Regions from separate parts of the Streptomyces sp. NPDC037410 genome, predicted to be linked through region 1. Evidence: riboswitches for the same ligand, from Rfam matches in the RefSeq annotation. Region 1 holds a riboswitch; the other holds the start of a gene.
What was found. A riboswitch is a leader RNA that binds a small molecule or an ion and turns the genes downstream of it on or off. The one in region 1 is predicted to bind cyclic di-AMP.
Positions count from the first base shown of each region.

Region 2: linked by a shared signal. The riboswitch ahead of ACZ7HT_RS06250 (LysM peptidoglycan-binding domain-containing protein) and the one ahead of ACZ7HT_RS21770 (M23 family metallopeptidase) in region 1 are both predicted to bind cyclic di-AMP.

Region 1 is NZ_JBVJWR010000012.1:231,836-237,662, reverse strand. Features, by position in the region: gene ACZ7HT_RS21790 (aspartate aminotransferase family protein) at 1-549, shown strand, start outside; gene ACZ7HT_RS21785 (helix-turn-helix domain-containing protein) at 624-1,253, shown strand; gene ACZ7HT_RS21780 (DUF6126 family protein) at 1,272-1,430, shown strand; gene ACZ7HT_RS21775 (tyrosine-protein phosphatase) at 1,449-2,270, opposite strand; cyclic di-AMP (ydaO/yuaA leader) riboswitch at 2,665-2,820, shown strand; gene ACZ7HT_RS21770 (M23 family metallopeptidase) at 2,823-3,758, shown strand; gene ACZ7HT_RS21765 (SGNH/GDSL hydrolase family protein) at 3,911-4,705, shown strand; gene ACZ7HT_RS21760 (STM4011 family radical SAM protein) at 4,692-5,555, opposite strand; gene ACZ7HT_RS21755 (STM4012 family radical SAM protein) at 5,565-5,827, opposite strand, start outside.
Region 2 is NZ_JBVJWR010000003.1:185,388-191,214, reverse strand. Features, by position in the region: gene ACZ7HT_RS06270 (SIS domain-containing protein) at 1-82, opposite strand, end outside; gene ACZ7HT_RS06265 (DeoR/GlpR family DNA-binding transcription regulator) at 258-1,064, shown strand; gene ACZ7HT_RS06260 (phosphocholine-specific phospholipase C) at 1,222-3,246, shown strand; gene ACZ7HT_RS06255 (DUF6197 family protein) at 3,349-3,951, opposite strand; cyclic di-AMP (ydaO/yuaA leader) riboswitch at 4,365-4,523, shown strand; gene ACZ7HT_RS06250 (LysM peptidoglycan-binding domain-containing protein) at 4,526-5,362, shown strand; gene ACZ7HT_RS06245 (phosphoribosyltransferase family protein) at 5,346-5,827, opposite strand, start outside.

The DNA.
Region 1 (5,827 bases):
GGCAAGGACTGGATCTTCAAGAAGGTGTACTCGTCGATGGACCGGGTCCTGGTCCACTCGGCGAGCTTCGGATCGAACGCGCAGGCCATGGCCGCCGGGCTCGCCGTCCTCTCGGTCATGGAGGACGAGGACACCGTCGCGCACGCCCGCCGGATCGGCGACCTGCTCTCCGGCCGTCTGAAGGAGCTCGTGCCGCGGTACGAGCTGCTGCACGAGATCCGCGGGCGCGGCCTGATGATCGGGATCGAGTTCGGGCGGCCGTCCTCGCTGGGCCTGCGCGGGCGCTGGACGATGCTCCAGGCGGCCCGCAAGGGCCTCTTCGCCCAGATGGTCGTCGTCCCGCTGCTCCAGCGGCACAGGATCCTCACCCAGGTCTCCGGGGACCACCTGGAGGTGATCAAGCTGATCCCGCCGCTGATCATCGACGAGGCGGACGTGGACCGGTTCGTCACCGCCTTCACCGCGGTCATGGACGACGCCCACGGCGGCGGCGGGCTGATGTGGGACTTCGGGAAGACGCTGGTCAAGCAGGCGGTCGCGCAGCGCTGACACGATCGCGACGCCGGTTTTGCCTCTGAGGCAAGAAATTTGCCTCAGAGGCACGAACCTGGCGGAATGGACGCATGGACCACGTCCCCGGGGACACCTCCCCGGACCCCGCCCTCACCGCCGTCCTGCCGGACGTCGCCCCGCAGCTGCGGGCCCTGCGCCGCCGCCGGGGGCTCACCCTGGAGGCCGCCGCCCAGCGGGCCGGTCTCTCTCCGGCCCACCTCTCGCGCCTGGAGACGGGGAACCGGCAGCCCTCGCTGCCGATGCTGCTGGCCCTGTCCCGTATCTACGGTACGACGGTCTCCGAGCTCCTGGGCGAGACGCCCCCCGAGCGCGACCCCGTCGTCCGGGCCGACCGCTCCGAGCCCGTCGAGGCCGACGGCTGGATCTACCGCCAGGCGGGCGGCGCCGGTCGCGCCCTCCAGTGCCTGCGGGTGCACGTGCCCTACGCCACCCGGGCCGACATCGTGCGGGTCCACCCCGGCGAGGAGTGGATCCACGTCCTGGAGGGCCGGGTCCGGCTCGCGCTCGGCGACGCCGTCCATGTCCTCGATCCCGGGGACAGCGCGCACTTCGACTCGCTGACCCCGCACCGGATCGGCGCCGCCACGTCCGGCGGGGCCGAGCTGCTCTTCGTCCACACGCTGATGCAGAGCCCCGCCGCCGACCTGTGCCTCGGCGACGGGACCCCGCATCGGCGCTGACGTCCAGAAAGGACCGACATGTCCGAGAAGTCAGTACGACCGGTCACCGGCGAGGAGCGCGGTGAAGGCAAGTTCCCCAAGGGGCTCGTGCTCCGTCTCTTCGCCTATCTGATCGCGGGCCACCTCTTCGCCGGCTTCCTCTACCTGCTCTTCACGCTCGGCGCGCAGGGCCAGTAGGGCGTACGGGGGCAGGCGTCACGCCTCCGTGAGCAGGCGCTCCCGCAGCCGCTCGCGGGTCTCCGGGGCCAGCTTCAGGCCCTCCGCGAAGTAGGCGTCCACCGAGCCCCAGGTCGTCTCGATCGTCTCGAACGCGGCCCGCAGATACTCCACCCGCGCGTCGAACAGCGGGCTCAGCAGCTCCATCACCTCGGGCGACATCGCGTCCGGGGAGGTGGAGCTGCGGCGCACCTTGTAGCGGCGGTGCGGGGCGTTCGACTTCACGTAGTCGGCCTCGATCGCCTCCCGCTCGACCCCGACCGCGAGCAGGGTGATCGCGATGGCGACCCCGGCCCGGTCCTTGCCGGCCGCGCAGTGCAGGAGGGCCGGGACACTCTCCTCCGCCATGGCGTGCAGGAGCCGGCTGTGCTCCTCGGTCCGCTCCAGCACGTTCTTCCGGTACGAGCGGGACATCCGGGCGGCCGCCTTGCCGTCGCCGAGGACCTCGCGCAGCTGCGCGATCTCGCCGTCGCGCACCAGCTTCCAGAACTCCTTGCCGTCGGCAGGGTCGTTGAGGGGTATGTTCACGTTCTGCACGCCGGGCAGCTCGACGTCGGGGCCCTCGATCCTCCGGTCCGACTCGTTGCGGAAGTCGAAGACGGTGTGCAGGCCGAGCGAGGCGAGGAAGGCGGCGTCGTCCTCCGTCGCGTGGGCGAGGTGGCCGCTGCGGAAGAGGCGCCCGGGGCGGACGGCGCGCCCGTCCGTCGTCGGCAGGCCGCCCACGTCCCGGAAGTTGCGGACCTCCGCCAGCTCGGGCTCGTCGGATTCGGCGGGCGGGACCTGCGGCAGCTGCTGGGTCACGGCTGCTCCTGTTCTGTAGATCGGTTCCTGTGTCCGGTGGATCGGTTCCTGGGGCAATCATCTCGGGTGGGGGCCCGGAGGCGCACCCCCTCGGACGGGAATGGGCGATCTGTCCGTATTGAGAGCTAAGAGGTAACCCGCCCTGGTTGCAGGGGAGATGAGGATTCGCGCGTGAGCAGCGTCATAACCGTGACGGACCGTGCCTGATCGTCTTTTCCAAATACCCCCCGGGAAAAGGAGATCGAGGGGCCGCCGTCGACGGAGGGTGACCGGAATTCCGCCCGGAAATCAAGAAATCCCGGAGTGCGTGAAAACCGTGGCTTGTTCACGCCGACCCCACTCGTCTAGCGTCGCGCTCACTCCGGACGGACCGCCGAATCCTGCCACCGACCGGAATCCGCACTCACCGGTAGAAGGCAGGAGCGGGGGAACCAGGTAAGTCGCCGATCCCTCGAAAGGACGGCTCGGGGTGAAGTCGCGTACTGCACGCGGCCGGACATCTCCAGTCCGAACCCGACAGCTCACCTCGCAGGCGCCGGAGAGGAATTCGCCATGCCCGCGAAGGGTAAGCACCGCCGCACCAAGTCCAACCGCCTGACCCGTGGCCTCGCCGCCGCCGGCACCGGCGGCGCCGTCGTCGCCCTCCCGCTCCTCGGAGCCACCGGCGCCCACGCCGCCACCCCGGCCGCCGCTCCCGCGCAGGCCGTCGCCCAGGTGAAGGCCGCCGCCGTCGAGGCCGCGCCCGCCACCGCGAAGGCCGCGCCGAAGACGTACTCCGTCGTCCGCGGCGACTACCTGTCGAAGATCGCCGCCGAGCACCACCTGGCGGGCGGCTGGCAGAAGCTCTACAAGGACAACCGCCAGGTCGTCGGCGGGAACCCCTCGCTGATCCTGCCCGGCATGAAGCTCACCCTCGGTGCGAAGAGCACCGCCGGGGCCGCGCACCACGACTGGCAGTCCTCCGGCAAGAACGGCGACACCCAGCGCGCCTCGCGCAGCAGCGAGCGCACCTCGGCCCCGGCCGCCCCCGCGCCCGCCGCGCCGTCCGCCGCGCCGTCCTCGTCGGCCGCGCCGAGCTCCTCCGGCTGGGTCGCCCCGATCGCCGGTGCCGGCATGTCGACCCCGTACCACCAGGCCGGCTCCATGTGGTCCTCCGGCTACCACACCGGTGTCGACTTCATCGCCTCCACCGGCACCCCCGTCCACGCGGTCGGCCCCGGCACCGTCTACTCCGCCGGCGACGGCGGCGCGTACGGCAACCAGGTCGTCATCCAGCACGCCGACGGCACCTTCTCGCAGTACGCCCACCTGTCCTCGATCTCCGTCTCCGCCGGCCAGGCCGTCACCGGCGGCCAGGAGATCGGCCTCTCCGGCGCGACCGGCAACGTGACCGGCCCGCACCTGCACTTCGAGATGCGCACCGGGCCGGAGTACGGCTCCGACATCGACCCGCTGGCGGCCCTGCGCCAGCACGGCGTGAGCATCTGACGACACGTCACCCCCCGGATGCCCGGCACACCCGTGCCGGGCATCCGGCGTATTCCGGTTTGGCGGAATCTTTATCGGTGGCATATGTCACCCTGCGTCAACCCTTCCTTACGGTCGCGTAGGTCCCATCCCAAAGGGAAGGATGTGCTCCCGTGGCAGACGATTCGAGATCAACAGACAAGAACGCATTCGGGTCGTACGCGGCGATCGGTGACAGCTTCACCGAGGGCGTCGGAGACCCCGGGCCCGACGGGACGTACGTCGGCTGGGCGGACCGCTTCGCGGTGCTGCTCGCCGACCAGCTGCCGGAGCACGACGGCTTCCGGTACGCCAATCTCGCCGTACGGGGGCGCCTTCTCGACCAGATCGTGGCGGAACAGGTCCCGCGGGCGAAGGAACTCGCCCCCGACCTGGTGACCTTCTGCGCGGGCGGCAACGACATCATCCGCCCCGGGACGGACCCCGACGACGTGGCCGAGCGCTTCGAGCGCGCCGTCGCCGACCTGAGCTCCGCCGTCGGCACCGTCATGGTGACCACCGGCTTCGACACCCGCGACGTGACCCTGCTCAAGCACCTGCGCGGCAAGATCGCCACGTACAACGGGCACGTCCGGGCCATCGCGGACCGCTACGGCTGCCCGGTCCTCGACCTGTGGTCGCTGAAGTCCGTCCAGGACCGGCGCGCCTGGGACGACGACCGGCTGCACCTCTCGCCCGAGGGACACACCCGCGTCGCCCTGCGCGCCGCCCAGGTCCTCGGCATGCCCGTGCCCGCCGACCCGGACCAGCCCTGGCCGCCGGTCCCGCCGCGCGGCACCCTCGAGGTCCGCAAGGACGACATCCACTGGGCCAGGGAGTACCTGGTGCCGTGGATCGGGCGCCGGCTCCGCGGCGAGAGCTCGGGCGACCACGTCGAGGCGAAGCGCCCCGACCTCATGCCCCTGTAGTCGGCGGTGCGGCGGCGGGGATCCGCTCCAGGACCCCACCGGCGAACACGTCGTACAGCGGCAGCGTCTCCAGGTGGACGTAGCCGATGTGGCAGTCGCAGACGGCGAGGGGGCAGGCGCGGGGCCGCAGTGCGGCGCGGTACGAGCCGTCGTACAGGTTCCCGAGCTCGGCCTTGACGAAGTGGCAGCGCCGCACCGTCCCCTCGCCGTCCACCGAGACCACCGACGCGCCGGTGCGGCAGGGCAGCCCCGCCGAGCGGTGCGGATGCCGGCTGTACGGGAAGAGCGGATCGAGCTCCGTCCAGCCCTCGGCCTCCGCGTCGGTGTACGTGCGGCCCTCCGCGGCGTTCACCCAGAGGTAGACGTGCGGCGGCAGCGCGGCCCGCAGCCGGGCGGCGTCCTCCCGGTGCTCGGGCAGGCCGACCACCCCGACGCTGAAACGGATCCCCCGACCGGCCAGCTCGTGGGCCTTCGCGAGGAAGCGCTCGTACGGAGTCTGCCCCGGGTGGTACGTGCACCAGAGGGCCACGCTGTCGGGGTCCGCCTCCGCCAGCCACTCCGTGCGGCAGCTCAGATTCGTCTGGATCGCCACCCGCTCCACGTGCGGCAGCCGGGACAGCTCCACCAGCGCCCGCCGGTACCAGGAGCGCACGAGCCCCTCGCCCCACGGGGTGAAAAGGATCCGCAACCGGTCCCCGGTCTGCCCGGCGGCCCAGCCGGTGAACCGTTCGAGCGCCGCCCGGTCCGCGCGCAGCTGCTCCCGGCTGTCCCGGCGCTTGGCGAAGGGGCAGTACGGGCAGTCGAAGTCGCAGGAGGACAGCGGGCCCCGGTACAGCAGGGTGAGATCCACGGCCGCCGCCTACTTCGCCTCGTACGCGGCCATCGCGGCCCGCACGGCGGGGGAGAAGAGCTCGGGCCCGAGCCCGTCGGAGTGGGCGAGCCCCTCGGGCGACAGCCGCAGCAGCCCCGCCGGGGCGTCCGCGATCCAGCCGTACTCCTCGAAACGGGCGAGCTCCGGGCCGAAGTCCGCGAACGGCGACGACCCGAACCGCTCCTCGTACCCGGCGACCGGCATGCCCTCGGCCTGGAGCAGCGACTGGAGGAGATGACGGCGACGCGCCT
Region 2 (5,827 bases), on a different contig from region 1:
CGTGCTGGGGCAGGGTGCGGGCCGCCTGGCGCCAGGTCGCCGGCTGGGAGGCGATCTCCATGGCGGTGCGGGTGGTGGTCATGCCGATCTCCTTGCAAGAAGTGTGCGCGATGATGACGGAAGTTGCTTGAAGACGCGCCCATTCAAGCAGAAACATGCATCCTCTTTCCAGATCTCGCCCCTGTCGGCGGCTAGAATCGGACGCGCGCACGAGCGGGGTGGTCATGCGGGCGTGGCCCCGGTGGAGGGAGGGACCCATGTCCAAGCACGAGCGGTGGAACACGCTCCTGGAGCTGCTCGCGGCTTCGGGGAAGCTGGAGGTGGAGGAGGCGGCGACCGCGCTCGACGTCTCCGCCGCCACGATCCGCCGGGACCTCGACGAGCTGGCCGAGCAGCAGCTCCTCGTCCGCACGCGGGGCGGAGCGGTCGTGCACGGCGTGTCGTACGAGCTGCCACTGCGGTACAAGTCGACGCGGCACGCGCCGGAGAAGCGGCGGATCGCCGAGGCGGTGGCGGATCTGGTCGCGCCCGGCGAGGTCGTCGGGCTCAACGGCGGCACGACGACCACGGAGGTCGCCCGGGCACTCGCACTGCGGTTCGCGAGCGGTCGCGCCGAGACTCCGGGCACGGCGGTGCCCGCCGGGCCCGCGCTGACCGTGGTGACCAACGCGCTCAACATCGCGGGCGAGCTGGCGGTGCGTCCGCAGATCAAGATCGTCACCACGGGAGGGGTCGCCCGCCCGCAGACCTACGAGCTGGTGGGCCCGCTGACGGTCGGGGTGCTCAAGGAGGTCGTGCTCGACGTGGTGGTCCTCGGGGTCGACGGGGTCGACGCCGAGCTCGGGGTGATGGCGCATCAGGAGGACGAGGCGAGCATCAGCCGGCTGTTCGCGGAGCGGGCGAGCCGGGTCGTCGTGGTGACCGACTCCTCGAAGATGGGCCGCAGGGCGTTCGCGCGGATCTGTGGTCTGGACCGGATCGACCTGCTCGTGACCGACACCGGCCTCGCCCCGGAGACGGCCCTGCAGCTCACCGAAGCCGGGGTGGAGGTTCTCACCGTCTGACGCATTGGTCTGACGATGAACCAATTCAGGGCCCGGCGCCTACGGTCCTCCGCGTATTCACACAGTAATTACCGCGCGGCTGTATACCTTTAAGCTGCCCTCCCCCATCATGTCTCCGACGTGCCGCTGGGGCACACCGTGACAGGAAGGGCGGGGCATGATTCCCATCAGCCGCAGGGGATTCGTCGGGATCGGCGCGGGGCTCATGGCGGGAGCCGCACTGCCGCCGCTCCGGGCGTCCGCCGCCGCGAGCAGCGCGACCGGCACCCTCGCGGACGTCAAGCACGTGGTGATCCTCATGCAGGAGAACCGCAGCTTCGACCACTACTTCGGCACCTTGAAGGGCGTCCGGGGCTTCGGCGACCGCGCCGCCGGCAACATCCCCGGCGGCTGGGGCATGTTCAACCAGCCCAACTGGGGCGGCCGCCAGTACCCCTGGAAGCTCAGCGACACCCCGTCCGCCGGCGGCGTCGACGGCGAGACCCTCGCGCAGTGCAACGGCGACCTGCCGCACAGCTGGACCTCGCAGCACGCCGCCTGGAACAAGGGCCGCCTCGACAACTGGGTCACGGGCGTGGGCAACACCCGGTCGCTCGGCCACCTCGACCGCGGGGACATTCCCTTCCACTACGCGCTCGCCGACAACTACACGATCTGCGACGCGTACTTCTGCTCGACGCTGAGCGCCACGGGCCCCAACCGCACCTTCCTGTGGAGCGGGAAGGTCGACGCGTCCAGCAAGGACGGGGGCGACGAGTCGGGCCTCACCTGGGAGTCGTACGCCGAGGCGCTGCAGCGCGCCGGGGTGAGCTGGAAGGTCTACCAGAACGCCCAGGACAACTACGGCGACAACGGCCTCGCGTACTTCAAGAAGTTCACGGACGCGCGGCCCGGGGACCCGCTGTACGACCGGGGCATGGGCTCGGTCCCGAAGGTGACGGGCTCGACGCCGGACGACATCGCCGCGGCGATCCGCGCCGACGTCGTCGCGGGGACCCTGCCGCAGGTGTCGTGGGTGGTCGCGAGCGAGGCCTTCTCGGAGCACCCGTACGCCCCGCCGGGCGACGGCGCCCACTTCGTCGACCTCGTCTACCGCGCGCTGGCCGCCGACGCCGAGGTGTTCGACTCCACGGTGCTCTTCCTCAACTACGACGAGAACGACGGCTTCTTCGACCACGTGCCCCCGCCGGTCGCCCCTCCGGGCACCGCGGGCGAGTACATCGACGGCGTGCCGATCGGCCTGGGCTTCCGCGTCCCGATGATTGTCATGTCCCCGTGGACTCGCGGAGGCTGGGTGAGCTCCGAGGTCTTCGACCACACCTCCGTGCTGCGCTTCATGGAGAGCTGGACGGCGGCGCTCGGCACCCCGGCGACCTGCCCCAACATCAGCGCCTGGCGGCGGAAGGTCACCGGCGACCTGACCGGGGTCTTCGACTTCGCCAACCCGGTGTACGGAGTGCCTGCCGGCCTTCCCTCCACGGCGAAGGTGATCGGGCAGGCGACCTGCGGCCCGCTGCCGAACCCGGCCCCGCAGAACAACGCGCTGCCCGCGCAGGAGTCCGGCACCCGCCCGGCGCGCTCCCTGCCGTACCAGGTGAACGGCAACCTCGACCGCTTCGAGTTCGGCGCCGCGGGCAAGATCCTCGCCTGGTTCTCGATGACGAACCAGGGGGCCGAGGCCAGGCGGTCGGCGCACTTCTCGATCCACCCCCACCAGTACCGGGACACCGCCGCCTGGCAGTACACCGTCGACCCCGGCGACACGGCCACCGACTACTTCAACATCGGCCTCGGCTCGGGCTCGGGGAAGTACGACATCTCGATGATGGGCCCCAACCGCTTCCTGCGCCGCTTCATCGGGGACGCCTCCAAGGCGGGCAAGGCGATCGAGGTGGCCGCCCGGTACGCACCGGAGTCGGGTACGGGCAAGACGGCCCTGTGGTTCAAGATGACCAACACCTCGGCCGGGCCCGTCACCTTCACGATCCGCTCGAACGCCTACCGCTCGGACGGCCCGTGGACGTACACGGTGCCGGCGAACTCCAGCCGCGAGGACTACTTCAACGCGGTGGCGTACAACGACGGCTGGTACGACTTCACGATCCTGGCCGACATCGACGGCACCTGGTCGCGCCGGTACACCGGCCACATCGAGACCGGAGCCGCCAGCGTCAGCGGCTGATCCCGCGGAGCCGGGCGGCGGCCGCGCCGCCCCCGCCCGGCCCCCGGTGCGACGTCAGCGGCCGGCCCCGGCGTCACGTCAGCGGCCGGCCCCGGCGCCACCTCAGCAGCCGGCCTCGGCCGCGCGCCGGACCGTGGCGTCGAGGAGGGCCACCGCGTCGGCGGCCGTACGGCCGGGGGCCCGGTTCCACGGCCCGATCAGCTCCCGCCAGCCGCGCGCCCGGAGCTCGGTCATGATCCAGGCGGCCGCCTCGTTCATGGTCTCCGCGCTGCCGTAGCCGAGGCGGTGGGCGGCGAGGAGGGCACCGCAGACGCACCGGGCGCCCCGTGCGTCGCGCAGCTTGTACGGGGCGTTCTGCCAGCCCCACTCCGTCAGCACGAGGCGTGCGTAGCCGAGGTGCACCGAGGGGCGGAGGTCGGCCTGGCCGATGCGGCGCCAGGTGTGCAGCCGGTCCGGCAGTACGGCTCCGAGCCGTCCCGGGATCCGGCGCTCGGCGGGCAGCTCCGGCGGCAGGGCGGCCAGCGCATCTGCCACGAGCCGGTCGACCGGCACGCTCAGCAGCTTCCGCCAGCCCTCCTCCGCGGGCGGCGACTCCTCGGCGGCGGTCCAGTCCGTGACGATCCGCTGCCAGGCGGCGGTCTCGAAGAGGGCGGCCGCCTCGCGGTCGAGGGCGTCGGGGCTGAGCAGGGCGGTGGAGGGCGGCATGGGGATGTCTCCTGGGTCGACTGACTCCATCGTTCAAGACAAATGTCGGTTTTGCGACTTTTACCCCCGCGCGGAGTGTCACCCACACTCACACCCACATCACCCCATCCCCCCTCGACGAACGCCCCACCCAAGGCAATTTCCCCCCATTTACTCACGAACGGAATTACGCACCATATAGGACATTGCGGTCCGGGTGACGCGACTCACTCAGGCGACCAGGCAATCCGGCCGCCCCCTCTCCCGCCCCATACCGGGCAAGGAAGTTCGACGCCTCCCGCGCGGCATCGATCTTGAATTCCCCGAATTCCGTGATCCATTTCCCGGGACCCGAGAACCACTCCCCTTGTTATCCGTCGCATTACTGGCCTACGGTCACCTCCATTCGAGCGGAACGCCCAATCCTGCCGCCGCTCGGTAAAACTCCCTTTTCACCCGACGGCAGGAGCGGGGGACCCACGAATACGCCGGTCCGGATTCCGGAACGGCTCGGGGTGCAGCCGCGTGCGCGCGGCCGGACATCTCCCGTCCGAACCCGACAGCTCACCCCGCAGGCGCCGGAGAGGAAACCGTCATGCCTGCTCACGGTAAGCACCGCCGTCACCGCCGCGGCCCGATCTCCCGCCGTCTCGCCCTGGTCGGCACGGGTGGCGCCGCACTCGCCCTGCCGCTCGTCGCCCCGGCCGTCGCCGACGCCGCACCCGTGTCCGGCGCCCCGGAGATCGCCGTACAGTCCGTCGCCGCTCCGGTCGCGGCCAAGGCTCCCGCCACCCCGGCCACCGCGCACACGTACACCGTCGTGAGCGGTGACTCGCTTTCCCTGATCGCCCACAAGAAGGGAATTCACGGCGGCTGGAAGAGCCTTTACCACGCCAACAAGAGCGTCGTGGGTGACAATCCGTCACTCATTCGCCCCGGTCTCGAACTGACGATTCGTCGGGATTCCGTGAAGGCCGCCCCCGCGAAGGCGAAGACGAAGCCGGCCACGCCTGCCGTCGCCGCCGGGACGGGCTCCTCCGCCGCCGCGGCCGTTCCGGCCGTCGCCGCCCCCGCCGCCGTCAAGGCTGCTCCCGCCGCCGCGACGAACTACGCCGACAACCTCGACGGCTGGATCCGTGAGTCGCTGGCCATCATGGGCCAGCACGGCATCCCCGGCTCCTACGACGGCATCTACCGCAACGTCATGCGCGAGTCGTCCGGCAACCCCCAGGCCATCAACCTCTGGGACTCCAACGCGGTCGCCGGCACCCCCTCGAAGGGCCTGCTCCAGGTCATCGAGCCGACCTTCCTCGCCTACCACGTGCCCGGCACCTCGCTGGACCTGTTCGACCCGGTCGCCAACATCACCGCCGCCTGCAACTACGCGGCCGACCGCTACGGCTCCATCGACAACGTCAACTCGGCGTACTGATCCCCTCCCGCCGGAAGTGCTCGGCGAACCAGGAGGTGGCGAGGTCCGCCACCTCCTCCAGGGCGCCCGGCTCCTCGAAGAGGTGGCCGGCGCCGCCCACCACGGCGAGCCGGTTCTCGCACTGCAACAGCGCGAGGGCCCGCCGGTTGAGGTCCAGGACCATCGCGTCGGCGCCGCCCACCACCAGGAGCGTCGGGGCACGCACCCGGGCCAGGTGGTCGGCGGCCAGGTCCGGCCGGCCGCCGCGCGAGACGACGGCACTCACCGGGGACTCGGGATCGGCGGCCGCCCACAGCGCGGCGGCCGCGCCCGTGCTCGCACCGAAGTACCCGAGCGGCAGCCCCGTGCTCTCGGGCCGCCCGGCGAGCCAGTCCGTGGCCCCGGCGAGCCGCCCGGCCAGGAGCGGGGTGTCGAAGACGTGCGCCCGGTCCACCGCCTCCGACTCGGTCAGCAGGTCGAAGAGCA